DNA from 3 places in the Gorillibacterium sp. sgz306347 genome. Region 1 is predicted to be linked to each of the others. Evidence: predicted binding sites of a transcription regulator. Region 1 holds the regulator's gene; each other region holds the start of a gene.
What was found. Region 1 encodes CtsR, which represses protease genes until heat stress. Its sites were predicted from a motif close to ATGGTCAATAAAGGTCAAACA; they were not measured.

Region 1 (9,725 bases):
ACAGAACGAAATAGCAGTCCCTAGTGTTGGACCAACGCGGGCTGAGTCCCGGAAGAGTCGAACGTCGCCAAGCAAACGCGAAGCGCGTTGGACCAACGCGGGCTGAGTCCCGGAAGAGTCGAACGTCGCCAAGCAACGGAAGAACCTGTGCAACCTGCGCAGGTTCTTTTGTTTTGTACGGGTGATGCGCAAATGGGACGATCCATAAGGAAAATAGCATTTTCTTGACAATGGTATTGGGGCAGAAGTCCAATCAGGAAGCTAGCGGGGCAGACCGATGATGAGCTGGAGTTGGCGCAACGCGGGCTTAATCCCGAATGAGTAGATTAAATGCCGCCAAGGAATAGAGGGGAGTTGCACAACTTGCCCAACTACGTTCAGGTTCTTATCTTCGTCAAACGCAAGACAGGACGCGACGGATAGGCAAGACATTCATTCCGGGCACGTATGGACGATTGTAAAGAAAATGACATAAGTTCAATCGCTTGATCTGATTCAAAGGGTTAAAGAAGCGGTATAAAAGGAAAACAGGAAGCGGATAATGAAACGGAGAGCGGTGATTTTTTTCGGCCAGAAAAGGTTTGGGGGGCTTGCTTGAAAACCGGCGAAAACGTGGTATAATATTTTCAAGGTCAAAGAAAGTCAAAGTCAGGTGAATTCCTGATCAAGACTTTGTAGACAAAGCAAACAAACAACGGAGGGTGAGCTGATGCGCAATGCTTCGGATATTATTGAACAGTATCTCAAAAATATTCTGATGCAGAGCCCTTCCGGCATTATCGAAATCCAAAGAAATGAGCTGGCTGAACGGTTTCAATGTGTCCCGTCCCAGATCAACTATGTGATCAGCACGCGGTTTACGCTGGAGAAAGGCTACATTGTTGAAAGCAAACGCGGCGGAGGAGGGTACATTCGAATCCAGAAGGTGCAGTTGTCGTCCCATGGGGTTATTCTGGATCATATTCTCGGGACGATCGGGTCGCAAATCGACCAGACCGCTTCGGAAGGGCTCATTTACCAGTTGGAGGAGGGCGGGTTTGTTACCGCTCGGGAGGCCAATCTGCTGCGGGCGGCGGTTTCCAGAGAGATTCTGCTGCTTAAGCTGCCGCTTCGCGACGAAATTCGTGCCCGCCTGCTGAAAGCGATGCTGCTCTCCTTGCTCAGCCAATGTTAGGGGGGGATACCGATGTTGTGTCAGGAATGCGGGAAACGCCCGGCTTCGCTTCATTTTACCAAGATTGTCGGCGGAGAGAAGACGGAATCCCATTTGTGCGAAACCTGCGCGCGGGAAAAAGGTGAGATGATTCCCGGTACGCCCAACGGTTTTTCCATTCACAATTTGCTTTCGGGTCTGCTGAATAATGAAGCCTTTATGGCTTCGGGGGCATCCAAGCCGCAGGCCGAGCGTTGTGAGGAATGCGGGTTGACGTATGCCCAGTTCAGCAAGCTGGGCCGGTTCGGCTGCAGCTCCTGCTACAAATATTTTTCCAGCCATCTGGACCCGCTGTTTAAAAGGGTGCACGGCAGCGTGGCCCACGCAGGGAAAGTGCCTAAACGGGCGGGAGGCATCGTCCAGAGCAAACGGGATTTGGATACGCTCAAAAAGGACCTCGCCGAGCATATCGAACGCGAGGAGTTTGAGGAAGCCGCGACCATTCGCGACCGGATTCGCGAGTTGGAGAAACGGATCTCCGAGCTCTAAGGGGGTACGAAAGCAGATGATAGTGGATCGTTTTACCGAACAGCCGCTCAGCGAGTGGATGAAACGCGAGGCGCCGGACACCGACGCCGTCATTTCCAGCCGGGTTCGTCTGGCACGGAACCTGCGGGACTATGCTTTTCCCATGTTGGCCACGAATCAGCATTCGCGGGAGGTGCTGGAGAAAGCGTCCGCCGTGCTGGAAAGCGGCGAGCTGAAGGAAGAGAGCCAGTTTTCTCTTATTCCTTTGTCGGAGGTCAGCGATCTGGAAAAACGCGTGCTGGTGGAAAAGCACCTGATCAGTCCCAGTCTGGCCAGCGAGTCCCGGAACGGAGCCGTCATCCTGAGCGAGAACGAATCCGTCAGCATTATGGTCAATGAAGAGGACCATATCCGGATTCAATGCCTGGAGCCCGGGTTTCAAATCCGGGAGGCTTGGGAAACGGCAAACCGGATCGACGATATTTTTGAAAGCCAGTTGAATTACGCGTTTGAGGAAAAACGGGGATTTCTCACGAGCTGCCCGACCAACGTCGGAACGGGCCTTCGGGCATCGGTGATGCTCCATTTGCCCGCTTTGGTGATAACCCAGCAGATCGGCCGGATCTTATCCGCGGTGACGCAAGTCGGTCTGGCAGTCAGAGGGCTGTACGGCGAGGGCAGCGAGGCTTCGGGGAATCTTTTTCAAATATCCAATCAGATTACGCTTGGGCAGTCGGAAGAAGAAATCATTGAGAATCTGGACGGCGTGGTCCGGCAAATTATCGAGCATGAACGGGCCGCGCGCGGCAAGCTGCTGGCGGAATCGCGTTTTCGCGTGGCCGACCGGGTGTTCCGCTCCTTCGGAATCCTCTCCCATGCGGTGATCCTGGATTCGAAAGAAGCGATGCAGCGGTTGTCCGACGTCCGTCTCGGGATCGATCTCGGTTTGATCGACTGCCTGCAGGCCGAAACGATGAATGAGCTTTTGGTTATGACGCAAGCCGGCTTTTTGCAAAAGACAACGGGAGAGCTGCTGACGCCCGAAAACCGGGACATCCGTCGGGCCGAGCTGATTCGCTCAAAGCTCGCCGGCAAAGCCGATTGCGCGAAATAAAACATTTTTCAGAACAGACCTTATAATGGAGGTGCCATTGATTATGTTTGGAAGATTTACGGAACGCGCGCAGAAAGTGCTGGCATTGGCTCAAGAAGAAGCGGTGCGGCTGGGTCACAACAACATCGGAACGGAGCATATCCTGCTGGGTTTGATCCGGGAAGGGGAAGGGATCGCCGCCAAAGCGCTGATCGCCCTTGGACTCGGCCTGGAGAAAATTCAGGACGAAGTGGAATCCTTGATCGGCCGGGGGCAGGAGCAGCCGACGAACATCGCCTATACGCCCCGCGCCAAGAAGGTCATCGAGCTTTCCATGGACGAAGCCCGCAAGCTCGGCCATACGTATGTCGGCACCGAACATATTTTGCTCGGTTTGATCCGGGAAGGCGAAGGCGTTGCGGCGCGCGTGCTGAACAACCTGGGCATTTCGCTGAACAAGGCACGCCAGCAAGTGCTCCAGCTGCTGGGCAGCAGCGAGTCGGCATCCGCCAACCACGGCGCGTCCTCCAATGTGAATACGCCGACCCTGGACGGTCTGGCCCGCGATCTGACGGCTTTCGCCAAGGAAGGCAACGTTGATCCGGTTATCGGACGCAGCAAGGAGATCGAACGCGTGATCCAGGTGCTGAGCCGCCGGACCAAAAACAATCCCGTGCTGATCGGGGAGCCGGGCGTCGGGAAAACCGCGATTGCCGAAGGGCTGGCCCAGCGCATTGTGAACAATGAAATTCCGGAAACCTTGCGTGAAAAACGCGTCATGACGCTGGACATGGGATCGGTTGTGGCCGGCACCAAATACCGCGGGGAATTTGAAGACCGGCTTAAAAAGATCATGGACGAAATCCGTCAGGCCGGAAACATCATCCTGTTCATTGACGAGCTGCATACTTTGATTGGGGCCGGCGGCGCGGAAGGCGCCATTGACGCCTCCAACATTCTGAAGCCGGCTTTGGCCCGCGGCGAGCTGCAATGCATCGGGGCGACCACGCTGGACGAATACCGCAAATACATCGAGAAGGACGCCGCGCTGGAGCGCCGCTTCCAGCCGATTACCGTCGACGAGCCGACCGCAGAGGAAGCCATTCAGATCCTCTACGGGCTGCGCGACCGTTACGAAGCGCATCACCGGGTGAAAATTACCGACGAAGCGATCGTGCAGGCTGTGAAGCTGTCGGATCGCTACATTCCGGACCGCTTCCTGCCGGACAAAGCGATCGACCTGATTGACGAAGCCGGCTCCAAGGTGCGCCTGCGCTCCTACACGACGCCGCCGCAGCTGAAGGAGCTGGAAAGCCGGTTGGAAGACATCCGCAAGGAAAAGGACGCCGCCGTGCAAAGCCAGGAATTTGAAAAAGCGGCTTCCCTGCGCGACACCGAGCAAAAGCTGCGCGAAGAGCTGGAGGAAACCCGCAACCAGTGGAAGGAAACCCAAGGCCGCACGGACTCCGAGGTAACGCCGGAGGACATCGCGGATGTGGTCGCCAACTGGACGGGAATCCCGGTCCGCAAGCTGGCGGAAGAAGAAACGGAGCGTCTGCTCAAGATGGAAGAAATCCTGCACGAGAGAGTCATTGGGCAGGATGAAGCGGTCCGCTCCGTCAGCCGCGCCATCCGTCGCGCCCGCGCCGGCCTGAAGGACGTCAAGCGTCCGATCGGCTCGTTCATCTTCCTCGGCCCGACGGGGGTCGGCAAAACCGAGCTGGCCCGCGCTTTGGCGGAAGCCATGTTCGGCGACGAGAATGCGGTCATCCGCATCGACATGTCGGAATACATGGAGAAGCATTCCACGTCCCGCCTGGTCGGAGCGCCTCCGGGATACGTCGGCTACGAGGAAGGCGGCCAGCTGACCGAAAAGGTGCGCCGCAAGCCGTACTCCGTCGTTCTGCTCGACGAAGTCGAAAAGGCTCACCCGGAAGTGTTCAACATTCTTCTGCAGGTACTGGAAGACGGGCGGCTGACGGATTCCAAAGGCCGGACGGTAGACTTCCGCAACACCCTGATCATCATGACCTCGAACGTCGGCGCGGAGACAATCAAAAGGAATTCCACGCTGGGCTTCACTGCCGCCAACGATACGAGCAAAGAATACAACAACATGAAAGACAAAGTCATGGGCGAGCTGAAGAAGAGCTTCCGTCCGGAGTTCCTCAACCGGATTGACGAAATCATCGTCTTCCATAACCTGGAGGAAGCCCACATTCAAGAAATCGTGTCGCTCATGGCCGAAGACCTGCGCAAGCGCCTGAAAGAGCACGAGGTGGATTTCATCCTGACCGACGAAGCGAAGAGCTTCCTCGCCAAGGAAGGCTTCGATCCGGCGTTCGGAGCAAGGCCGCTGCGCCGTGCGATTCAGAAGCACATTGAAGACCGTCTGTCCGAGGAGCTGCTCAAAGGCAACATTGCCAAAGGCGACTCCCTCACCATCGACGTGAAGGAAGGCCAGCTGGAAGTAGCGCGCAACGCCTGAGCCATAGGCCGGCAAAGTGAAACGAAGCAGCAGCTGCGGCTTTAAGCAGCTGGAACGGCAGGGCCCGATTCCGCATTGAGCGGACATCGGGCCTTTTTGCCTACCGGAAACTTTTATTTCCATTGTTTTTTCTGGATAAATTGGGCCCTCCGCCGCCGGCAAAGGGTTTTCACCACGTTCTCAAAATGGTACACTTTTGGTTAGTCAACCACAGCGGGTCTTCCGCTTTTTATAGACAGGAGAAAGCAATGGCAAAAGCAAAAACGAAATTTACGTGTCAGGAGTGCGGGTACGAATCGCCGAAATGGCTCGGCAAATGCCCGGGTTGCGAAGCCTGGAACAGCTTTGTCGAAGAGCCGGACACGCCGGTGAAAACGCAGGGCATGAGCTTTTCCCAGCCGCTTTCCCAGGACCGGGCGATGGCGATTACGGACATCGAAGCATCCCGCGATCCCCGCATCCGCACCTCGAACAAGGAACTGGACCGGGTGCTTGGAGGCGGCATTGTGCCGGGCTCCCTGATCCTGGTGGGCGGCGATCCCGGAATCGGGAAATCCACCCTGCTGCTGCAAGCTTCTCATGCACTGACAAAGCAGGGGTTGAAGGTGCTGTATTTGTCCGGGGAGGAATCGGCGGCGCAGACGAAGCTGCGCGCGGACCGGCTGGAGGCGCTCTCCCCGTCGCTTTATGTGCTCTGCGAGACCAACCTGGAACGCATCGACGACGCGATCGCCAAAGTGGAGCCCGATTTTGTCGTCATCGACTCGATTCAAACGGTCTACCATCCCCAGATTGCCTCCGCTCCGGGTAGCGTATCCCAGGTGCGGGAATGCACGTCCCATTTTATGCGGCTGGCCAAAAGCCGGGGAACCGCCATCGTGCTGGTCGGCCACGTCACCAAGGAAGGAGCCATTGCCGGTCCGCGCCTGCTGGAGCATATGGTGGACTGCGTGCTTTATTTTGAAGGGGAACGGCATCATACGTACCGGCTGCTGCGAGCCGTCAAAAACCGGTTTGGCTCGACCAACGAAATCGGCATTTTTGAAATGCGCGAATCGGGCCTGGCCGAAATCGCCAATCCGTCGGAGCTGTTTCTTTCCGAACGGCCGAAAGGCGTGGCGGGCTCCACGGTTGTCGCAAGCATGGAAGGAACCCGGCCGGTGCTGGTGGAGCTGCAGGCGCTTGTTTCGCCGACCAATTTTCCTTCGCCCCGGCGGATGTCCACCGGCTTTGACTACAACCGGCTGACCCTGATCATGGCGGTGTTGGAGAAGCGGATCGGCCTGTTCCTGCAAAGCCAGGACGCCTACCTGAACGTGGCGGGCGGTGTCCGGCTCGACGAGCCGGCCGTGGACCTGGGAGTCGCCGTAAGCGTCGCATCCAGCTTTAAAGACCGGCCGACGCGCCCGGAGGACGTTGTTTTCGGAGAAATCGGGCTTACGGGCGAAGTGCGCGGCGTGTCCCGGATCGATCAGCGCATCCGGGAAGCGCAAAAGCTCGGCTTTCGCCGGGCCATTGTGCCGGCCCGGAGTCTGAAGGGGTGGACGCCGCCCGCAGGCATCGACATCGTCGGGGTGCATACGGTTGCGGAGGCGCTTGCCGCCGCGCTTGATTGAACAATCTCTTCATAAATAAGGGTTGAGCGGCCGATATAAGGTGAGAATAACAAAGAAACGCCGGAATATGATTAGACTTGCGCGAGAGAAAGACGGGGGGATATCGTGGCGAAGGAAGAAGAGATCAAAAGCAAGATTCTGAAGCTGGTGGCGCCGGGCACGCAGTTCCGCGACGGGCTGGAAAACGTGCTGCGCGCGAAAACCGGCGCTTTGATTGTCGTGGGCCAGAGCCCGGAGGTGATGGAGCTGGCGGATGGCGGCTTCGCCATCAATTGCGACTTCACGCCGAACTTTTTGTATGAGCTGGCCAAAATGGACGGGGCCATTATTTTAAGCGAAGACGTGAAGAAAATCCATTACGCCAACACGCAGCTGAACCCCGATCCCAGCATGCCGTCCAATGAAACGGGCATTCGGCACCGGACGGCGGAGCGGGTGGCCAAGCAAACCGGAAAGCTGGTCGTGTCTATCTCCCAGCGCCGCAATATCATTACCTTGTATCAAGGAAACCTCCGGTACTCCCTTAAAGATATGGGCGTCATTCTGACCAAGGCGAATCAGGCCATGCAGACGCTGGAAAAGTACAAATCGGTGCTCGATCAGACGCTGATCAACCTGGGGGCGTCGGAATTTGAAGAGGCGGTCACCTTCGAGGACGCGGTCCACGCTCTGCAGCGGGTGGAGATGGTTCTTCGCGTCAAAGCCGAAATCCGCCGGTACATCAACGAACTGGGCAGCGAAGGCCGGCTCATCAGCATGCAGCTGGAGGAGCTGGTCTACAACATCGAGCATGAGTCGGTGCTGCTCATCAAGGATTACTGCCGGGAGCAATCGGAAGAGAAGATCAAAGAGTTCAAGGCGGGCATCGCCAAGCTGTCTCCGGACGAATTGCTCGATTTTCATCACATCGTCCGTCTGCTCGGCTACACGGTCACCAGCACCATTCTGGATGAAACCATTGCGCCGCGGGGATACCGCGTGCTCAGCAAGATTCCCCGTCTGCCCTCCATCATCATTTCCAACCTGGTGGAGAAGTTCGAGTCGCTTCCCCATATTATCTCCGCTTCCATCGAGGAGCTGGACGATGTGGACGGCATTGGGGAAGTTCGCGCCCGCGCCATCAAGGAAGGGCTTCGGAGGTTTCAAGAGCAAGTATTCATTGACAGACAAATTTAAATTCCATACAATTTGTTAGGTTAAGGAAGCCGGCCCGGGCCGGTGATTGAAAAAGGTGGGCAGAGAATGCTGCGAAAAACGGTTCCCAGCATGTTTACGGTCTTGAACCTGTTTTTAGGTATCATCGCCATCATCCTGGTCCTGAACGACACGCCGGTGTTTCCCGAGATTGACAATTCCAATTTGGCCTCCATCATCATTATCATCGCGATGCTGATGGACGGCATCGATGGCCGGCTTGCCAGAGCGTTAAATGTGCAAAGCGAATTCGGCAAGGAGCTGGATTCGTTATCCGACGTCATTTCATTTGGCGTTGCTCCCGCTTTTATTATGTACGTGGTGGCCTACGGGGAGCTGAATCCTCCGGTCGCCTGGATCGCAACGGCCATCTTTCCGATTTGCGGAGCGCTGCGGCTTGCGCGCTTTAACGTCATCGAAGCGCCTCCCGGTTTTTTTGTCGGGCTTCCGATACCGGCTGCGGGCGTGATTCTTTGCACCCTGGCGCTTTTCCATGAAGGACTGTCGTCTTACGTGCTGGTAGCGGCTTCTTTGCTCCTGTCCTTCTTGATGGTAAGCCGGGTGAAATACCCGAGCTTCAAGAAAGTCCGCCTGACGCGCCGCGCCGCCATGATCGCACTCGGCTGCGTGATCGTCGCGCTCATTATGGTCATCCTGTTCCCGAACTATTTGTCCCGCCTCATTTTTGTGCCGCTGGTGATCTATGCGCTTTACGGCACGTTTATGGGGTTCAAGCGCAAGCGCTGACAGCTTCGGCTTCAAGCGCCGAAATCGGCTCGCCGGCTGACGGCGGGCATCCCGAAACAAAAGGAAAACCTCTCCAAACCGGTTCGAACCGGCGGAGAGGTTTTTTTGTTGGTTGCGTTAACCTGTCTTTATGCGCAAGGAGAGCATCAGGACATATTGAAAAAGCCGAGTGTCGCGCAGCGCTTTGATTCGTCCTCCAGCACCTTCTGAAGATCAACCCCGAGCAGGTTGCAGAGGGACGCCATGTAGAACAGATTTTTGCCAAGCTCGGAAGCGACGGCCTCCACGCAATTCTCGCACAATTCTCCGGTCATGTGCGTTTCCAGCACTTTCTTGGCGTCTTCAATTGTCATCTCGTTTGAATAATGCTGTTTGCCGGCGTGTACCTGGATACAGCCGCATTCGGTAATGGCTTTGGCGACGGAGCGCTGAGCCGCGGCGTTGGACTGGGTGTATTTGGACAATACGTCAAGGACGCTGCGGTGGCGGAGCAGAAGCTCCGAGACCTGGTCCTGGAATTGCATCAAGCTGAGCGAGTTCATCTTTTCACCCCGATGATAGGAATGGCGTTAAGGCCATTATAGCGAAACCGTTCCCATAATTCAATTTGACTTTCTTGGGCGTGAGCGGCGTCCGCGGCCAAGGTTTAGTCGCGGCGCGATTGGACCATACTGGTAAAAACGGAAAACGGGATAACCGCATCCGTCGCATACAAAAGAAAGGAAAGGTGAGATGCATGAAAAAAGGATTGCGGCTGATCGCGCTGCTGGCAGGAGCTGCGGTCGGTTTTTACTGGCATTATGAAATCGGTCTGTTGGCCCGCCCGTTTGCCGGAGATTCATGGATGGACGGGAGCTTCTCCATCTGGTGGACGACCGGCGGCACCGCCCTCTTGTTCTGGCTGGC
Region 2 (9,725 bases), on a different contig from region 1:
GCTGCAAAACGCGACGCTGCACCCTTTTATCGTGTTTCAGGGGCTGCAGGCGCTTCGCAAACGGGGCGAGAACGGCGCCGTGACCATCCGGTACCAGGGCGGCGAACGCGAGGTGCGGATCGAGGAGACGCCGCTCTCGGCGGACGACTTTCCGGACGCCATGAGCGCCGTTTTGCGCCGGGTGCAGGCCAAAAGCGAAGTGGGGGAACCCGCCCTTGCCTATTTTGCCGAGCAGACCTGGATCGAATTTCTTTCCTTCGTCTACGCCTCGCCGCTTTACGGCCGGCTGGCGGCTTTGGACGACGGCGGCATCGACGCCTGGGCGGCGGCCCTGCACGGGGCGCTCGGAAAGATTTTGCAAACCGAGGATGCCGGGGAAACGGACTATCGCGAGGAATACGGGCTGACGGAGGAGCAGGTCCTGGAATGGCGGCAGGCGGAGCAGGCGATCGAAACGTTCGTCCGGCTGCGCGGCAGATTGTAGCGCACTATGACCGCCGCCGGCGCTGCTTGCGGGCCGCCGGAGTCAGGAAAAAAACGTCTTGTCTTGAAATGTGAGGGCGTAATGATTATAATGGAATGGTTTAAGGTCAACGGGTAAAACGAGGCAGGTACATTTTTTGGAGGGGAAAGCATAAAATGAAAGCAAGCTGGGAAATAATAGAGAAGAATCAAGGCGTCCTTACCGTCGAGGTTGAAGCCGAGCGTGTAAACGACGCGTTAGACAAAGCGTTCAAGAAAGTGGCCGGGAAAGTAACCGTTCCGGGCTTCCGCAAAGGCAAAGTGCCGCGGGCCATGTTCGAGCGCCGTTTCGGCGTGGAAAGCCTGTACCAGGACGCGCTGGATATCCTTCTTCCGGAAGTTTACACCGAAGCCGTCGAAGAAGTGAACATTGAGCCGATCGACCGTCCGGAAGTGGACGTACAGGAAATGGGCAAAGGCCAAGTGCTGAAATTCACCGCCAAAGTGGCCGTGAAGCCGGAAGTGGAGCTCGGCGAGTACAAAGGCGTCGAAGTGACGGAGAAATCCGCCGACGTGACCGCCGAGGAAGTCGAAGCCGAGCTGAAGCGCATGCAGGAACGTCACGCCGAGCTCGTAGTAGCCGGTGACGACGAAGCGGCTGTTAACGGCGACATCGCCGTTATCGACTTTGAAGGCTTTATGGACGACGTTGCCTTCGAAGGCGGCAAAGGCGAGAACCACTCCCTCGAGCTCGGTTCGGGCAGCTTTATCCCGGGCTTTGAAGAGCAAGTGGTCGGCATGAAGAAGGACGAAGAGAAAGAAGTCAACGTTACCTTCCCGGAAGAGTACCACGCGCCCGACCTGAAGGGAAAAGCGGCTGTCTTCAAAGTGAAGGTTAACGAAATCAAACGGAAAAACCTGCCCGAGCTGGACGACGAATTCGCGAAGGACGTCAGCGAATTCGACACGCTGGAGGAATACAAAGCCGACGTGGAAAAACGCCTCCGCGAGCAAAAGGAGCAATCCTTGAAGCGCGAGCTGGAGAATGCCGTGATCGAGAAGGTCGCCGCCGCCGCAACCGTGGATGTGCCGGACGTCATGATCGACAACGAAGTGGAAAATCTGTTCTCCGATTTCCGCAACCGCCTGGAAGGGCAAGGCATGAACCTGGAGCTTTACTCGCAGTTCACGGGTCAAACGGAAGAAGCCCTGAAAGAGCAAATGCGCGCGGATGCAAGCAAGCGCGTGCTGAACTCCCTGGTGCTGGAAGCCGTAGCGAAAGCCGAAAGCATCGAGCCGACGGAGGAAGACCTGAACAAGGAGCTTGAGCGTCTCGGCGGTCTGTACCAGCGCTCCAGCGAGGAAATCCGCACGCTGTTCGAATCCAACGGCATGCTGGACAACCTGAAGGCCGACCTGACCCGCAGCAAAGTGGTCGATTTCCTGGTCGAGTCCAGCGTCAAGAAGCCGGAAGAGGCGTAAACGTCGAATCCTAGCGAAAAAATGATGAACCCATACGGAAAGGCGTCGCATTTTCGGCGCCTTTCTTTTCCACTCCGGCTCCGCCCGGAGCCGCGCGGTTTCAACGTTTTTCCAATGGGTAAAAAATGACAGACGTCTTTAAACATGATAAAATAAAGCTGTGCAATCGGTTATTTTAGGGATGAAAGGATGCTGCCGGTATGAGTCTGATTCCTATGGTGGTTGAACAAGAAGCGCGCGGCGAAAGATCGTACGATATCTATTCCCGCCTGCTGAAGGACCGCATTATCTTTATCGGCGACGCGATCGACGACAGCGTGGCCAATCTGGTCATCGCCCAGCTGCTGTTTTTGCAGGCGGCGGATCCGGAGAAGGACATCAGCCTCTACATCAATTCTCCCGGAGGTTCCGTTACGGCCGGGATGGGCATTTACGATACGATGCAGTTCATCAAGCCGGATGTGTCCACCATCTGCGTCGGAATGGCGGCCAGCATGGCCTCGCTTCTTCTGACGGCCGGCGCGAAGGGGAAGCGTTACGCGCTGCCCAACAGCGAAGTGATGATCCACCAGCCGCTGGGCGGAGTCCGGGGACAGGCATCGGACATCCAGATTCACGCCGACTGGATCATCAAGACGAAGCGGAAGCTGAACGAAATTTACGTGACGCACACTGGTCAGCCCTACGAGAAGATCGACCGGGACACGGACCGGGACAACTTCATGTCTGCTGAGGATGCCAAGGCCTACGGGTTGATCGACGAGGTCATCACCCGAAAAGATTTAGTTTAACCCAAGGGGTGATCCGATGTTTAAATTTAACGAAGAGAAAGGTCAGCTCAAATGCTCGTTCTGCGGCAAATCGCAGGACCAGGTGCGCAAGCTGGTCGCCGGTCCCGGCGTCTACATTTGCGACGAATGCATCGAGCTGTGCACGGAAATCGTCGAGGAGGAGCTCGGACAGGACGAGGATCTCGACCTGAAGGACGTTCCCAAGCCGCGCGACATCCGGAACATTCTCGACCAGTATGTCATTGGACAGGACATGGCCAAGAAGTCTTTGTCCGTCGCTGTATATAATCACTACAAGCGCATCAACACCCAAAGCAGCAAGGACGAAGTCGAGCTCGCCAAGAGCAATATCCTGCTGCTCGGGCCGACCGGCAGCGGCAAAACGCTGCTTGCCCAGACGCTCGCCAAAATCCTGAACGTTCCGTTCGCCATCGCCGACGCCACTTCCTTGACGGAAGCGGGCTACGTCGGGGAAGACGTCGAGAACATTCTGCTCAAGCTGATCCAATCGGCGGATTACGACGTGGAGAAAGCGGAGCGCGGCATCATTTACATCGACGAAATCGACAAAGTGGCCCGCAAATCCGAGAACCCGTCGATCACCCGCGACGTTTCCGGCGAGGGCGTGCAGCAAGCGCTGCTGAAGATCCTCGAAGGAACGGTCGCTTCGGTTCCGCCCCAGGGCGGCCGCAAGCACCCGCATCAGGAATTCATCCAGATCGACACGACGAACATTCTGTTCATCGTAGGCGGCGCCTTCGACGGACTGGAATCGATCATCAAACGCCGCATCGGCAAAAAGGTGATCGGCTTCGGCACCGACGGGCACAAAACGGATCTCAAGCCGGGCGAATACCTTTCCCTCGTGCTGCCAGAGGATCTGCTGAAATTCGGCCTGATCCCCGAATTTGTCGGCCGGATTCCGGTCATCTCCACCCTGGAGCCGCTTGACGAGACTGCGCTCGTACGGATCCTTACGGAGCCGAAGAATGCGCTCGTGAAGCAGTACCAGAAGCTGCTGGAGATGGACAGCGTGAATCTGGAGTTCACCGAGGAAGCGCTGGAGTCGATCGCCAAGGAAGCGATCAAACGCAACACCGGCGCCCGAGGCCTCCGGGCGATCATCGAAAGCATTATGCTGGATGTCATGTTCGACATCCCGTCCCGGACGGACGTCAGCAAATGCGTCGTGACCAAGGAAGTGGTGCAGGAGAAAATTGCGCCGCTCTTGACCACGAAGGAGTCCAAGAAGAAGGAAGAGAGCGCGTAACCGCGCCCGACCAACCGCATCTAAATCCGTTACGCCTCCGCTGCGGAGCCCTATCGAGGGGCCGTAGCGGAGGATCTTTGCATAGAGAGGGAGAAGCCTGCCATGTTCCACAGAAAAGACACGATCCCGGTCAAAGTCGGCAACCTGACCATCGGCGGCAGCGACAGCATCGTCATTCAGAGCATGTGCACGACCAAAACCGCGGACGTGGAAGCGACCGTGGCCGAAATCCTTCGGCTGGAGGAAGCGGGCTGCCAGATCGTCCGCGTGACCGTCAACAACGAGGAGGCCGCCGAAGCCATCCGCGAGATCAAACGGCGCATTCATATTCCGCTTGTGGCGGACATTCATTTCGATTACCGGCTTGCCCTGAAAGCAATCGAAAACGGCATCGACAAGGTGCGCATCAATCCGGGCAACATCGGCCGCCGGGAAAAGGTAGAAGCCGTCGTCAAAGCCTGCAAGGAGCGGGGTATCCCGATCCGCATCGGCGTGAACGCCGGTTCGCTGGAAAAGCATCTGCTGGACAAGTACGGCTATCCGACCGCCGACGCGATGGTGGAAAGCGCCTTGTTCCACATCGGCATTCTGGAGGAGCTGGATTTTCACGACATCATCGTGTCTCTGAAAGCTTCGGACGTGCCGATGGCGATCGAAGCGTATACCAAAGCCGCCGCAGCCTTCCGCTATCCGCTTCACCTGGGCATTACCGAATCCGGGACGCTGTTCTCCGGCACGATCAAAAGCTCGGCCGGGCTCGGAGCGCTCATCTCGCTGGGCATCGGCTCGACCGTCCGCGTGTCGCTGAGCGCCGATCCGGTCGAAGAGGTGAAGGTGGCGCGCGAGCTGCTCAAGATTTTCGGTCTTGTCTCCGACGCGCCGACGCTGATTTCCTGTCCGACCTGCGGCCGCCTGGACATCGACCTGTTTTCCGTCGCCAACGAGGTGGAGGAGTACCTGTCCAAGCTGCGGGTGCCGATCAAGGTATCCGTGCTGGGCTGCGCGGTTAACGGTCCCGGGGAGGCGCGCGAAGCCGATATCGGCATCGCGGGCGCCCGGGGCGAAGGCATGCTGTTCCGGTACGGCGAAATGATCCGCAAGGTGCCGGAAGCGGAGCTGGTCAACGAGCTCAAAAAGGAAATCGACGCGATCGCTCTGGAATACGAGCGGACGGGCAAAATTCCCGGCCGCCGGCACGAGAAAAGCGACGCCGTCGTCTGATACCATGCCGCGAGGTCCATCCCGCCGCCTCTCTCCCCGGAGAGAGGCGGCTTTTCTTTTGCCGCAAGGCTCGTCCGCAGCGGTTAAACGCCCTGCGCACCGGGAAATACTAGGCAGTAGATGAAGGAGGGACCTCTTATGGGACTTAGTGTCGCGCTGATGACGATTCAGGTGTTTTTTGCCGTGGTGATCGGGCTCTATTTCTGGAACCTGCTGCGCACCCAGCAAACCAACCGGACTGCGGTAGACCGGGAGTCGAAAAAGGAAATGGAACGGCTCCGCAAGCTCCGCTCCGTGTCGCTGTCCAAGCCGCTTTCCGAGAAAACGCGCCCGGGGGCGCTGCAGGAAATTGTCGGCCAAAAGGAAGGGGTTCGCGCTCTGAAGGCTGCGCTCTGCGGACCGAATCCCCAGCATGTGCTGATTTACGGGCCGCCCGGCGTCGGCAAAACGGCGGCCGCCCGGGTCATTCTGGAGGAGGCGAAAAAGAATCCGGCCTCCCCGTTCCGCCAGGATGCCAAATTCGTCGAGACGGATGCGACCATCGCCCGCTTCGACGACCGGGGCATCGCCGATCCGCTGATCGGCTCGGTCCACGATCCGATTTATCAGGGAGCGGGGGCCATGGGCGTGGCGGGCATCCCGCAGCCGAAGCCGGGCGCGGTTTCCAAAGCGCACGGGGGTGTTTTGTTCATCGACGAAATCGGCGAACTTCATCCCGTGCAGATGAATAAGCTGCTCAAAGTGCTGGAGGACCGCAAGGTCTTTCTGGAAAGCTCTTATTACAATTCGGAAGACTCCAATATTCCGGGCTACATCCACGATGTGTTTCAAAACGGGCTGCCGGCCGATTTCCGGCTGGTAGGCGCGACTACCCGGACCCCGCAGGAGATTCCGGCCGCCGTCCGGTCGCGCTGCATGGAGATCTTTTTCCGCCCCCTTCTGCCCGATGAAATCGGCGCCATAGCGGAGAACGCCATCCGCAAAATCGGGTTTCCCGACGCGCCGGATGCCGTGGAAGTGGTGAAGCGCTACGCCGCGAACGGCCGCGAAGCGGTCAATATCGTCCAGCTGGCCGCGGGTCTCGCCATGACCGACAAGCGGCAGGCCCTGACGCCGGACGATGTCGAGTGGGTCGTCAACAACAGCCAGATCCCGCCCCGGCCGGAGCGGCGCATTCCGTCCGCGCCGCGCGTCGGGTATGTCAACGGGCTGGCCGTATACGGGCCGAATCTCGGCATGCTGCTGGAGATTGAGGTCACGGCCATGCCGGCCGCATTGCCGGGAACGGGGCGCTTTACGATTACCGGCGTCGTCGACGAAGAGGAGATGGGCGGCGGCGCGCGGACGCTGAGGCGCAAGAGCATGGCGCGCGGTTCGGTGGAGAACGTGCTCACGGTGCTGCGGCGGCTCGGGTTCGAGCCGGAAAACCACGACCTGCACATCAACTTCCCCGGCGGAACGCCGATCGACGGTCCTTCCGCCGGCGTTTCCATGGCGGCTGCCATCGCCTCGGCCATCCGCGGCATCCCGGTTGACAACCGGCTGGCGATGACCGGGGAAATGAGCATTCACGGCAAAGTGAAGCCGGTCGGCGGCGTGGTGCCCAAGGTCGAGGCGGCCATTCAAGCCGGCGCGACCCGGATTGTGATCCCCCGGGAGAACTGGCAGGAGCTGTTCCGCGGAATTGAAGGCGTGGAGGTGCGGCCGGTGGAGTCGGCGGAGGAAGCGCTGGAGTATGCCTTGGGCCTCCGGTTTGCGGGAGAAGCCCAAACGGATGACGCGCCCGCCGCAGCGGAGGGAATCGCGCCCGCCGCGATGCCGTTTCTCCGCGCCGACAACGGCTTCGGAGGCAGTCCGGGCGGAGGACACGGGGGCTGACGCCCGAATTGGTGTTTTCGCCTGAGGTTTGATAAACTGGTTTTACCAAGATAGACAAGGCGAAAGACCACTGGAGGTGGAGCATGGGGCAGTACCACACAAACGCCAAACAAATGCCTTTGCTGCCTTTGCGGGGGCTTTTGGTTTACCCGAGCATGGTTTTGCATCTGGATGTGGGGCGCGAGAAGTCGGTAAAAGCGCTGGAGCAGGCCATGGTGGAGGACAGCGTGATCCTGCTGTCTTCCCAATCCGAAATCAACATTGAAGACCCCGCCAGGGACGATATATACCGCATCGGCACCGTCGCCAAGGTGCGGCAGATGCTGAAGCTGCCCAACGGAACCATCCGCGTTCTGGTGGAGGGCCTGGTACGGGCGGAAATTCTCGAATACCTGGACAGCGAAGAGTATTACACGGTGCTTCTCCGGGAGCTGCCGGAGGAAACCGATACGAGCCCGGAAATCGATGCGCTGATGCGCACCGTGCTGAACCAGTTTGAGCATTACATCACCCTTTCCAAAAAGGTCACGCCCGAGACGCTGGCTTCCGTTTCCGACATCGACGAGCCCGGGCGGCTGGCCGATGTGATCACGAGCCACCTGTCGCTCAAGATCAAGGACAAACAAGAGATTTTGGAAACCGTGAACCCGCGGGAGCGGCTGGAAAAGCTGCTCGACATTCTCGGCAACGAGCGGGAAGTGCTGGAGCTGGAGCGGAAGATCGGCCAGAGGGTCAAGAAGCAGATGGAGAAGACCCAGAAGGAATACTACCTGCGGGAGCAGATGAAGGCGATTCAGAAGGAGCTTGGCGACAAGGAAGGCCGCGCCGGAGAAGTCGAGGAGCTTCGGGCGCAGGCGGAGGAAGCGAAGCTGCCGGACAAAGTCCGCGACAAGATCAACAAGGAGATCGACCGTCTGGAGAAAATGCCCGCGGCTTCGGCCGAAGGCGGGGTCGTCCGCAATTACATCGACTGGCTGCTGGCGCTGCCGTGGCTGAAGCAGACCGACGACGACCTTGATTTGGCGAAGGCCGAGGAGATTCTCGACGAGGACCATTACGGCCTGGAGAAGCCGAAGGAGCGGGTGCTGGAATACCTGGCGGTTCAGCAGCTGGTCAAAAAGCTCAAAGGCCCGATCCTCTGCCTGGTGGGGCCGCCGGGCGTGGGCAAGACGTCCATCGCGCGTTCCATCGCCCGCTCGCTGAACCGGGAGTTCATCCGGATTTCGCTCGGCGGCGTGCGCGACGAAGCAGAAATCCGGGGCCACCGGCGCACGTACGTCGGCGCGATGCCCGGCCGGATTATCCAGGGCATGAAGACGGCGGGCACGTCGAACCCCGTTTTCCTGCTGGATGAAATCGACAAGATGGCGATGGATTTCCGGGGCGACCCTTCGGCGGCGCTGCTGGAGGTGCTCGATCCCGAGCAGAACCAATCTTTCAGCGATCATTACATCGAGCTGCCGTTCGATTTGTCGAACGTCATGTTCGTGACCACCGCGAACGGAGCGCATAACATTCCCCGGCCGCTTCTCGACCGGATGGAAATGCTGCACATTCCCGGCTATACCGAAATCGAGAAGCTGCACATCGCCCAGAACTACCTGCTGCCGAAGCAAAAGAGGGAGCACGGGCTCGACGAGGATAAGCTGACGGTGGACGAAGCCGCCATATTGACGATCATCCGCGAATATACCCGGGAGGCGGGCGTGCGCAACCTGGAGCAGCAAATGGCCAGCCTGTGCCGGAAAACCGCGAAGGAGATCATTTCCGGGGCGGAGAAGGTCGCGGTCGGCCGGGAGGAGCTCAAACGCTACCTCGGCCCGGCGAAATTCCGCTACGGCATGGCCGAGGAAGAGGACCAGGTCGGGGCCGTGACCGGCCTTGCGTGGACCGAGGTCGGCGGAGACACCATGGTCATCGAAGTGAGCGTGCTGCCGGGGAGCGGCAAGCTTACCTTGACCGGCAAGCTCGGGGACGTCATGAAGGAATCGGCGCAGGCCGCCTTCAGCTATACCCGCTCGCGGATCAAGGAATTCGACCTCCCGGCCGACTTTCACGAGAAGAACGACATACACGTGCACGTGCCGGAGGGCGCGATTCCGAAGGACGGTCCTTCGGCGGGCATTACGATGGCGACGGCGCTGATCTCCGCACTCACGGGCGCAGCGGTCTCGAAGGAAGTGGCGATGACCGGGGAAATCACGCTGCGCGGGCGCGTCCTGCCGATCGGCGGGCTCAAGGAGAAATCGCTGGCGGCTCACCGGGCGGGTATCCGCACCATTTTGTTCCCCAAAGACAATGAAAAAGACCTGGAGGAAATTCCGGAGAGCGTGCGGGGCGCGATTCGTTTCATTCCCGTAAGCCATATGGACCAAGTGCTGGAATATGCGCTGGTGAAGCCGCTCCAGGTCGGATAACGAAAGAGGGAAACCATGAAGGTCAAACAGGCTGAATTCATTATCAGCGCGGTTGGACCGGGGCAATACCCACAGGACGCCCTGCCGGAGATCGCTTTGGCGGGGCGTTCCAACGTAGGGAAATCTTCGCTGATCAACCGGCTGCTCGGCCGGAAGAACCTGGCGCGGACCAGCTCCCAGCCCGGAAAAACCCAGACGCTGAAT
Region 3 (9,725 bases), on a different contig from region 1:
GCCGGCGTGCCGTTTCCAGCGATTTCCCACCCGGCCGCTGTCCGGCGGACGGACCCTACGAAACCCGCCGCAAAGCCGTCAAAACCCGCCGCCGAGGCGGGTTTTGCTGCGGCTGGAACCGGCAAGGATTCCTTGACCGCACCCGGACGAAGCCTTATAGTTGGAACAAGAGAAAGTAAACCATTTGTAGAGGTGACACTTGAATGTCTGGTAAAATTTATGTCGGCGTCGACTTGGGCGGAACCAACATCAAAGTCGGCATTTGCGACGAGAACGGCAAGCTGCTGAATACGTTTGAAGGCCCGACCGGCTCGGAAGAAGGAGCCGATGGAGTGTTGGAACGCATCGCGCAGTACAGCCGCTCGATCGTGGCGAATTCGGCTTACGAATGGGACCAAGTGGCCGGCATTGGCGCCGGAATCGCGGGCTTCATGGACATTCCGGAAGGGTTCGTCAAGCTTTCCGTAAACCTGGGATGGCAGAACGTGCCCGTGAAGAAGGTGCTCGAGCAGAAGCTCGGCAAGCCAGTTACCATTGACAACGATGCCAACGTGGCGGCTTTGGGAGAAGCCTGGAGCGGAGCGGGTGCGGGCATTTCCAACCTGGTCTGCTATACGCTCGGAACCGGAGTCGGTGGCGGCATTATTATAAATGGCAAAATTTATCAAGGCTTCAGCGGCATGGCGGGCGAGCTTGGCCACATGTCGGTTGTGCCGGATCTGGAAGCGATCCAGTGCAACTGCGGGCAAACCGGCTGCCTGGAAACCGTCTCCTCCGCGACCGGAATCGTCCGTATGGCGAAGGACGCGGTGGAACGCGGGGATAAAACCTCGCTGGCCATGATCCAATCCCTGACGGCCAAGGACGTGTTCGACACGGCCAAAGCCGGCGACGAAGTAGCCCTGCGCATCGTGAACCGGGCGGCTTATTACCTGGGCCGCTCCATGGCGACCCTGGCGGTGATTCTCAATCCGCAGCGGTTTATCGTGGGCGGCGGCGTGGCCAAAGCCGGCGACATTCTGTTCCAGCCGATCCGGGAGCATTTCCGCAAATACACGCCGGAGCAGGCGTATGAGGGCGTGGACATCGTTCCCGCTACGCTCGGAAACGACGCCGGAGTGGTCGGCGCGGCCGGCTTGAACCTGCCCCGCTAACCTCTGCTTTGGCGGTAACGGCGGGGGCCGCTGTGCCGGTCCGCCGCCGGAAGCAACGTCATGATGGGAGGCTGCGACATGGAGGAACGCAACAAACTGGCCGAGCTGGTCATCATCACGGGGATGTCCGGCGCCGGGAAAACCATCGCCGTGCAAAGTCTGGAGGACCTGGGTTTTTTCTGCGTGGATAACCTTCCCCCGGTCCTGATCCCCAAGTTTGCGGAGCTGATCGATCAATCCAACGGCAAAATCGGCAAGGTGGCGCTTGTCATCGACCTGCGCGGCCGCGAGTTTTTCCGCGCCTTGTCCGAATCGCTGCAAACGATCCGCGAGAACTACCGGCTGAGCTATGAAATCCTGTTCCTCGATGCGACGGATTCCGTTTTGGTCCGCCGCTACAAGGAAAGCCGCCGCCGGCATCCGCTGGCGCCGAACGGCGCGCTGCTGGAAGGCATTCAGCAGGAGCGCGTGCTGCTGGAGGAGCTCAAGGGCCTGGCAACTCAGGCCATCGACACCAGCAACCTGAAGCCGGGTCAGCTGAAGGAACGGATTGTCTCGCGTTTTCATAGCCTGGGGGATCAGGGCCTGGTGCTGAATGTCGTCTCCTTCGGCTTCAAGTACGGCATTCCGATCGACGCGGACCTGATTTTCGACGTCCGTTTTTTGCCGAACCCGCACTATGTGGAAACGCTTCGGCCGCAGACCGGAATGGACAACGACGTGTACGAATACGTAATGAAGTGGTCGGAAACGCAGGAGTTTCTGACCAAGCTTCTTGATTTGCTGCAATTTTTGATCCCGCAATACAAAAAAGAAGGCAAGAGCCAGGTTGTCATCGGCATAGGCTGTACGGGGGGCAAGCACCGCTCCGTAGCCGTCGCCGAATACCTGGGCAAGATGATCGGCACGAGTGAGACGGAGACGGTCCGGGTCAGCCACCGGGACGCGGAACGCGACCGGCCGTAAACAAAGGAGGACGGGCGCGTGGCGGTAAGAAAAGAAAAGGCTCCCCGTGTCGTGGTCATCGGCGGAGGAACCGGCTTGTCCGTGATGCTTCGCGGGCTGAAGGAAAAGCCGCTTGATATAACGGCGATCGTCACGGTTGCGGACGACGGGGGAAGCTCCGGCGTACTGCGGAACGAGCTGCAGATCCCCCCTCCCGGGGATATCCGCAATGTCTTGTGCGCGCTGGCCGATGCCGAGCCTTTGCTTTCCATGCTGCTGCAGTACCGTTTCAAGCAGGGGGACGGCTTGGCCGGGCACCCGCTTGGCAATTTGATTCTGGCCGCCATGAGCGACATTTCCGGCGACTTTGTCGGCGGCATCCGGGAGCTGAGCCGCGTGCTTGCGGTGCGCGGGCAGGTTTTGCCCGCAGCCGACATCCCCATTGTCCTCAAAGCGGAAATGGAAGACGGCTCCGTCGTCACGGGCGAGTCCAAAATCCCGCAGGCGGGGCAGCGGATCAAACGGGTGTTTATCGAGCCGGCCGAAGTTGCCCCGCTTCCGGAAGCGATTGAAGCGCTCCGCTCGGCCGACGCCATCGTCATCGGGCCGGGGAGCCTGTATACCAGCATCATCCCGAACCTGCTTGTTCCCGAGATCGCCAAGGCCGTCGTGGAATCGAGCGCCCTGAAGGTGTTCATCTGCAATGTGATGACGCAGCCGGGCGAAACCGACTTCTACAGCGTCAGCGATCATTTGAACGCCGTGCGGGCGCACATCGGGCAAAGCTTGTTCGATTATGTCATCGTCAACAACGGAACCATTCCGCCTGACGTAAAGCGGAAGTACGCCGAAGAGGGCGCATCCGAGGTGCTTCTGGACATGGAGGAGCTGGACCGGCAGGGATACCGTGTTATCGCGGACGAACTCATTTATTTCCATACGTATTTGCGGCACGACGCGGAAAAACTAAGTCATCACATCTACAACCTGGTAGAAAGCCGGATGATCCGAAAGGGGTGAGAGCGGTGTCCTTCGCGGCCCAAACAAAAAAGGAACTGACGATGCTTGCGGCCGAGCCCTGCTGCGAGACAGCCGAGCTGTCGGCGCTTATCCGCATGAACGGCAGCGTTCAGATCACCGGCCAGCGGATCGTCCTGGACATTTCGACCGAGAACGCGGCGATTGCCCGCCGTATATACCTGCTGCTCAAAAAGAAATTCCAGGTCCACACCGAGCTGCTCGTCCGCAAAAAAATGCGGCTGAAGAAAAATAATGTCTACATCGTGCGCGTTCCCCAGCAGGTGCAGGAGATTTTGTCCGAGCTAAGGATTGTTTCCGAAGGCTTTCTGTTCACGCCCGGGATCGACAAGAGCATCGTTCGGGGCAACTGCTGCAAACGCGCTTACCTGCGCGGAGCGTTTCTGGCCGGGGGATCGGTCAACAACCCGGAGGGCGCGTCCTACCACTTGGAAATCGCTTCGATGTACGAAGAGCACTGCCACTCCCTGGTGCAGCTGGCGAACCGCTTCGAGCTGAACGCGCGCTGCATCGAACGGAAAAAGGGGTTTATTTTCTACCTCAAGGAAGGCGAGAAAATTATCGATTTTCTCAGTCTGATCGGCGCCCATCAAGCGCTCCTGCGCTTTGAGGATGTTCGGATCATGAAGGACATGCGCAATTCGGTAAACCGGATCGTCAACTGCGAGACGGCCAACCTCAACAAGACGATCGGCGCCGCCGTCCGTCAGATCGACAACATCCGGCTGATCGAAAAGGAGATCGGGCTGGAGCAGCTTCCCGAGAAGCTGCGGGAGGTCGCGGAAATCCGGCTGAAGCATCCCGACATCAACCTGCAGGAGGTCGGAGACCTGCTGAAAGCCCCGGTCAGCAAGTCGGGGGTCAACCACCGGCTCCGCAAGCTCGACGAAATGGCCGAAAAAATCCGGAGCGCCCGCTAACCTTTACTTTCGGGCGAATCCCGGTTATCCTTGTAACAGGGCTACGCCCTAGTGCTGCTTAGGAAAAAATGTTATAATGGACGAAAATCCGTTCCTTTATCGGTTCCCTTGGTTCCTATAGAAGTTTATCAAACGCAATTGGGGGTAGTGGCGCATGTCTAAGTGTCCCGCAGTGGTTAGATTAAAAACCGGTTTGCACGCCAGACCGGCCGCTCTTTTCGTCCAGGAGGCCAACAAGTTCTCTTCGGAAATCTTCGTTGAGAAGGACGAGAAGAAAGTCAACGCGAAAAGTATTATGGGCATCATGAGCCTTGCGATCAGCACCGGGACGGAAATTTACATAAGTGCGGAAGGCGCGGACGCCGAGCAGGCTGTAAACGCTTTAGTCGCCCTGGTCGGCAAGGAAGAGCTGGAGAATCAGTAACCCCGCGCCCATACAAAGAAAAGCTTCCGGATGGAGGCTTTTTTACTTCCGGTTACGGGATGCAGCGCCGCCTTCCCGGCATCGGCAGCAAAGACAAAAACCGCTACGGCCGAGGCCGAAGCGGTTTTTTTGCGTTCACCGGGCCCTGGGGCCGGATTACAGCAGATCCTTGTTGACCGTTTCGATGACTTTGTCGATGCAGCCGTATTTCATGGCTTCTTCGGCCGTCATGAAGTAGTCCCGGTCGGTGTCCTTGTCGATCCGCTCCAGCGGCTGGCCGGTGCGCTCGGACAGAATTTTGTTCAGCTTTTCGCGCAGCTTGATAATCCGTTTGGCGCGAATTTCAATGTCGCTCGCCTGGCCTTCGGCTCCGCCGAGCGGCTGGTGAATCATGACTTCACTGTTCGGCAGCGCATAGCGTTTGCCTTTAGCGCCCGCCGTCAGCAAAAAAGCGCCCATCGAAGCGGCCATGCCCACGCAAATGGTGGAGACGTCCGGCTTGATAAATTGCATCGTGTCGTAAATCGCCATGCCCGCGGTAATAGAGCCGCCCGGGCTGTTGATGTAAATGCTGATGTCCTTCTCGGGGTCCTGAGCGGTCAGGAACAGCAGCTGCGCAATGATGGCGTTGGCGACCGCATCGTTAATCGGACTGCCGAGGAAGATAATGCGGTCTTTCAGCAAGCGGGAGTAAATGTCGTACGCCCTCTCGCCGCGCGCATCCGGTTCCACGACCATGGGGATGAAGCTCATGGATATTCCTCCTTTGATATAAGTCATTGGGTTTTCATCATGTAACTATACCCATCTTACTGAAAAAACGAACAAAAGTCAAAAAAGGTCAAACATTTGCGGGAAAGCTGCCGGAAAGGCATTTTGGGCAACAAAAAAACGCCTTGCGGCGTCGGTTGGTTTTCGAAAAGAAGTATGTATGGCGCGCCCGCGAGGGATCGAACCTCGATCTCAGGCTCCGGAGGCCTACGTCATATCCATTGGACCACGGGCGCGTATGATGTGCAGGCTCATTAGTGAAGCCAGCAAAAAATATTATAAGCCACCCGAAGGATAAATGCAAGCACAATGTTTGGCGAATCAGGCGGGTTCTTTTGGAAACCCTCGTTTAGCCGGCGCGGGGAGCAGCAGCAAAGGCCTGCCATTCGCTTGTCGTTCCACCCCTTTGAGGGAATCCCGGGGCTCGTTCATAAAACCTTAACGGCGCGCGGCAGCAGGCAAAGCTTGCATCACTAACCGGAATCAGCTAAAATAACAGAGGGGTAAAATTTTTTTGCACAAGGTGGGACGCAAAACGCGTACGCGGGACGTTTGGTGTCCAAGGCAGGAGTGGAATAATGAGAGCGATCCTTGAGATGCAAAAACAGCTGCTTCCCGACGTATTGGATATCGTGAAGAAGCGATACTCCATTCTGCACTTTGTGATGCTGTACCGGATTGTCGGCCGCCGCACGCTGGCCGCCTCCCTTAACATGACCGAGCGCGTTCTGCGGGCGGAAACGGATTTTCTGAAGGAGCAAGGGCTTCTGAGCGTGGAAGCCTTCGGCATGGCGCTGACCCCGGCGGGCATGCAGCTTCTGGAGCAGATGGAGCCGATGATCAAGGAACTGCTCGGTTTGGCCCGCATGGAGGATAGGATCAAGGAAGCGTTCGGCATTCGCGAAGTCATCGTCGTCCAAGGCGACTCGGACACGTCTCCCTACACGAAGAAGGAGATGGGCCGGGCGGCCGCGGGAGCCCTGCGCAAGGCGGTGCAGGACGAATGCGTTGTCGCCGTTACCGGCGGCTCGACCCTGGCGGAAGTAGCCGCGCAGATTGCGCCTTCCCCGCCGCTGAAGGGCAGCCTTTACGTACCGGCAAGAGGCGGCATCGGCGAAAGCGTCGAATTTCAGGCCAACACCATTGCTTCAGTGATGGCGAAGAAGACCGGCGGACAGTACCGGCTTCTCCATGTGCCCGATCATTTGGGGGAAGAGGCGTACCAGACGCTGATTCAGGAACCCGAAATTCGGGAAATTATTCAGGTCATTCGCAGCGCCCGCATTGTGCTTCACGGAATCGGAGAAGCTAAAGTTATGGCGAGAAGGCGCAAGGCCGGCACGGAGACGCTGGAAGCGCTCAAACGGACGGAAGCGCTCGCCGAAGCGTTCGGCTATTATTTTGACCGGCACGGCTCGGTCGTTCACCGGCTCCCGACGCTGGGCATGCGGCTGGAAGACCTGAAGCAGGTCGAAACGGTCATCGCCGTAGCCGGCGGAAGCAGCAAGGGGCGCAGCATCGCCGCCGTTCTTCACAGCGGAAGAGAGCATGTTCTGGTGACGGACGAGGCGGCAGCCACCCAAATTCTGCAGCAAATCGGCGGCGCAAAAGAGGAAAATCGCCATTGACCGCGAAATAACATGTTTTGGCATGGTTTATCCGGTCTCCTGCCTGCGGGAGCACATTCATTCGTTTTCATGACGGCCCAGCCGTCCTGAGATAAAGCTTCACTATACTTATCCACATAGGAGGAGTTTTAACATGACAGTTAAAGTTGGCATTAACGGATTTGGACGGATCGGCCGTCTGGCATTCCGCCGCATTCAAGAAGTGGAAGGAATCGAAGTAGTAGCGATCAACGACCTGACGGACGCCAAAATGCTGGCTCACTTGTTGAAATATGATACGACGCAAGGCACTTTCAAAGGCGATGTTGAAGTACACGACGGCTTCTTCAAAGTAAACGGCAAAGAAGTCAAGGTTCTCGCCAACCCGAAACCGGAAGAGCTTCCTTGGGGCGAGCTGGGCGTTGAAATCGTCCTCGAGTGCACGGGCTTCTTCGTATCCCAAGAGAAAGCCGAGCTTCACCTGAAAGGCGGCGCGAAGAAAGTCGTTATCTCCGCTCCGGCTACCGGCGACGTAAAAACCGTTGTTTACAACGTTAACCATGAAATCCTGGACGGCAGCGAAACGGTTATCTCCGGCGCTTCCTGCACCACGAACTGCCTGGCTCCGATGGCGAAAGTCCTGAACGACAAGTTCGGCGTAGTCAACGGCCTGATGACGACGATCCACGCTTACACCGGCGACCAAAACACGCTTGACGCTCCGCACCGCAAAGGCGACTTCCGCCGCGCTCGTGCCGCTGCCGAGAACATCATTCCGAACACGACGGGCGCTGCCAAAGCAATCGGCCTCGTTATTCCGGAACTGAAGGGCAAACTCGACGGCGCCGCTCAACGCGTACCGGTAGCTACGGGCTCCCTGACCGAGCTGGTTACGATTCTCGAGAAGAACGTAACGGCCGACGAAGTCAACGCCGCGATGAAAGCAGCCGCCAACGAATCCTACGGCTACACGGAAGACGAAATCGTCTCCTCCGACATCAAAGGCAGCACATACGGCTCCCTGTTCGACGCTACCCAAACGAAAGTTCTGACGGTCGGCGACAAGCAGCTGGTCAAAACGGTTTCTTGGTACGACAACGAAATGTCCTACACGGCTCAACTCGTTCGCACGCTGGAATACTTCGCAAAGCTGGTTAAATAAGAACGGCTCATAAAAGGCTTCAATCCGGAGCGGAAACCGACACGGTCGTTTCCGCTCTTATGACTGCTCGCGCACCGCAGCTCACGGTATGCGGCATTCCCAAAATGGAATAAGCGGAGGGAACAGGAATGAATAAGAAAAGCGTCCGCGATATCGACGTCACCGGCAAACGCGTATTTGTCCGCGTCGACTTCAACGTACCCCTGGACAACGGTGTGATCACCGACGACACGCGCATCGTTGAAACGCTGCCGACGGTAACGTACCTGATTCAGCAAGGAGCCAAAGTCATTCTGGCCAGCCACATGGGCCGCCCGAAAGGCGAAGTGAACGAAAGCATGCGGCTGACCCCGGCCGCCAACCGTCTGTCCGAGCTGCTCGGCAAGCCGGTTGCCAAAGCCAACGAGTCCGTCGGCGACGCCGTAAAGGCCCAAATCGCCGAAATGAAAAACGGCGACGTCCTCGTGCTTGAGAACGTCCGCTTCCACAAAGGCGAAGAGAAGAACGATCCGGAGCTCGCCAAGCAATTCGCCGAGCTTGCCGACGTGTTCGTCAACGACGCCTTCGGCGCCGCTCACCGCGCGCACGCTTCGACGGAAGGCATCGCCCATCACCTGCCGGCGGTTTCCGGCCTGCTGATGGAAAAAGAGCTGGACGTGCTCGGCAAAGCCCTGAGCAATCCGGAGCGCCCTTTCACCGCCATCATCGGCGGCGCGAAGGTTAAGGACAAGATCGACGTCATCGATAACCTGATCAAGCTCGCCGATCACATCATCATCGGCGGCGGCCTGCTTTTCACCTTCCTGAAGGCGAAAGGCTACGAAGTCGGCAACTCCATCGTCGACGAAGAAAAAATCGACGTGGCGCTCGGCTTCATCAAGAAAGCCGAAGAGAAGGGCGTTAAGCTCCACCTGCCTACCGACATCGTCGCAGCCGACGCATTCAGCAACGACGCCAACGCCAAGACCGTACCGGCCAACGAAATTCCGGCGGGCTGGATGGGCCTCGACATCGGACCGGAAACGGCCAAAGCGTACGCCGAGGTTATCAAAAACTCCAAGCTGATCGTTTGGAACGGACCGATGGGCGTGTTCGAAATGGACAAATTCGCGGCCGGCACCAAAGCGGTGTGCCAAGCCTGCGCCGACACGGAAGGCTATACCGTCATCGGCGGCGGCGACTCCGCCGCTGCGGTTGAGAAGTTCGACATGAAGGACAAAATGGACCACATCTCCACGGGCGGCGGCGCTTCCCTGGAATTCATGGAAGGCAAAGCGCTCCCGGGCGTCGTGGCCTTGCAAGACAAGTAAGCGAATGCGACAATAAAGACCGGGCCCGTCTTCGGGCGGGTCCGTGATGCTTTACCTGGCGCAGCATGGACGCAGGCCGGAAGGGGCGGGGTGCAGAAGCGAAGCGCTCGCCTTTGTTTTCGGAAGGCTGCAAGCGGGAGATTGATCCCGGCTTCCGAAAACAACAGCGATCGAAACCCCGCCGGCTGGCGTCTGCCCCTGCGCATGGTTTACGCTAGACTGCGGGCGCCCGGAGGCGCTGCGCATTTTACGCGTCAGGAAAGTCTCCGACCTTGCGGGCGGCCGCCTGACAGCAGGAGCCGCAAACGCCGGGGAGGACGCGAAGGAGTGTTGAAAATGAGAAAACCGATCATTGCCGGCAACTGGAAAATGTTCAAAACGGTGAAGGAAGCGG

Region 2: a site for CtsR is predicted at 2,059-2,079, ahead of clpP (ATP-dependent Clp endopeptidase proteolytic subunit ClpP). Genes of this name have one in related genera too.
Region 3: a site for CtsR is predicted at 5,309-5,329, ahead of clpP (ATP-dependent Clp endopeptidase proteolytic subunit ClpP). Genes of this name have one in related genera too.

Annotation. Positions count from the first base shown of each region.
Region 1 is NZ_JCAPET010000027.1:53,891-63,615, reverse strand. Features, by position in the region: gene AC6I6H_RS15170 (CtsR family transcriptional regulator) at 710-1,174, shown strand; gene mcsA (protein-arginine kinase activator protein McsA) at 1,187-1,702, shown strand; gene mcsB (protein-arginine kinase McsB) at 1,719-2,795, shown strand; gene clpC (ATP-dependent protease ATP-binding subunit ClpC) at 2,836-5,262, shown strand; gene radA (DNA repair protein RadA) at 5,511-6,878, shown strand; gene disA (DNA integrity scanning diadenylate cyclase DisA) at 6,984-8,054, shown strand; gene pssA (CDP-diacylglycerol--serine O-phosphatidyltransferase) at 8,121-8,819, shown strand; gene AC6I6H_RS15135 (DUF1573 domain-containing protein) at 8,966-9,361, opposite strand; gene AC6I6H_RS15130 (PIN/TRAM domain-containing protein) at 9,556-9,725, shown strand, end outside.
Region 2 is NZ_JCAPET010000011.1:54,635-64,359, forward strand. Features, by position in the region: gene AC6I6H_RS08320 (hypothetical protein) at 1-484, shown strand, start outside; gene tig (trigger factor) at 640-1,944, shown strand; gene clpP (ATP-dependent Clp endopeptidase proteolytic subunit ClpP) at 2,145-2,735, shown strand; gene clpX (ATP-dependent protease ATP-binding subunit ClpX) at 2,752-4,005, shown strand; gene ispG (flavodoxin-dependent (E)-4-hydroxy-3-methylbut-2-enyl-diphosphate synthase) at 4,108-5,226, shown strand; gene lonB (ATP-dependent protease LonB) at 5,365-7,104, shown strand; gene lon (endopeptidase La) at 7,188-9,521, shown strand; gene yihA (ribosome biogenesis GTP-binding protein YihA/YsxC) at 9,537-9,725, shown strand, end outside.
Region 3 is NZ_JCAPET010000047.1:19,182-28,906, forward strand. Features, by position in the region: gene AC6I6H_RS19045 (ROK family glucokinase) at 204-1,154, shown strand; gene rapZ (RNase adapter RapZ) at 1,233-2,120, shown strand; gene AC6I6H_RS19055 (gluconeogenesis factor YvcK family protein) at 2,139-3,119, shown strand; gene whiA (DNA-binding protein WhiA) at 3,125-4,057, shown strand; gene AC6I6H_RS19065 (HPr family phosphocarrier protein) at 4,212-4,481, shown strand; gene clpP (ATP-dependent Clp endopeptidase proteolytic subunit ClpP) at 4,638-5,234, opposite strand; tRNA gene AC6I6H_RS19075 (tRNA-Arg) at 5,414-5,488, opposite strand; gene AC6I6H_RS19080 (sugar-binding transcriptional regulator) at 5,831-6,880, shown strand; gene gap (type I glyceraldehyde-3-phosphate dehydrogenase) at 7,014-8,021, shown strand; gene AC6I6H_RS19090 (phosphoglycerate kinase) at 8,150-9,331, shown strand; gene tpiA (triose-phosphate isomerase) at 9,668-9,725, shown strand, end outside.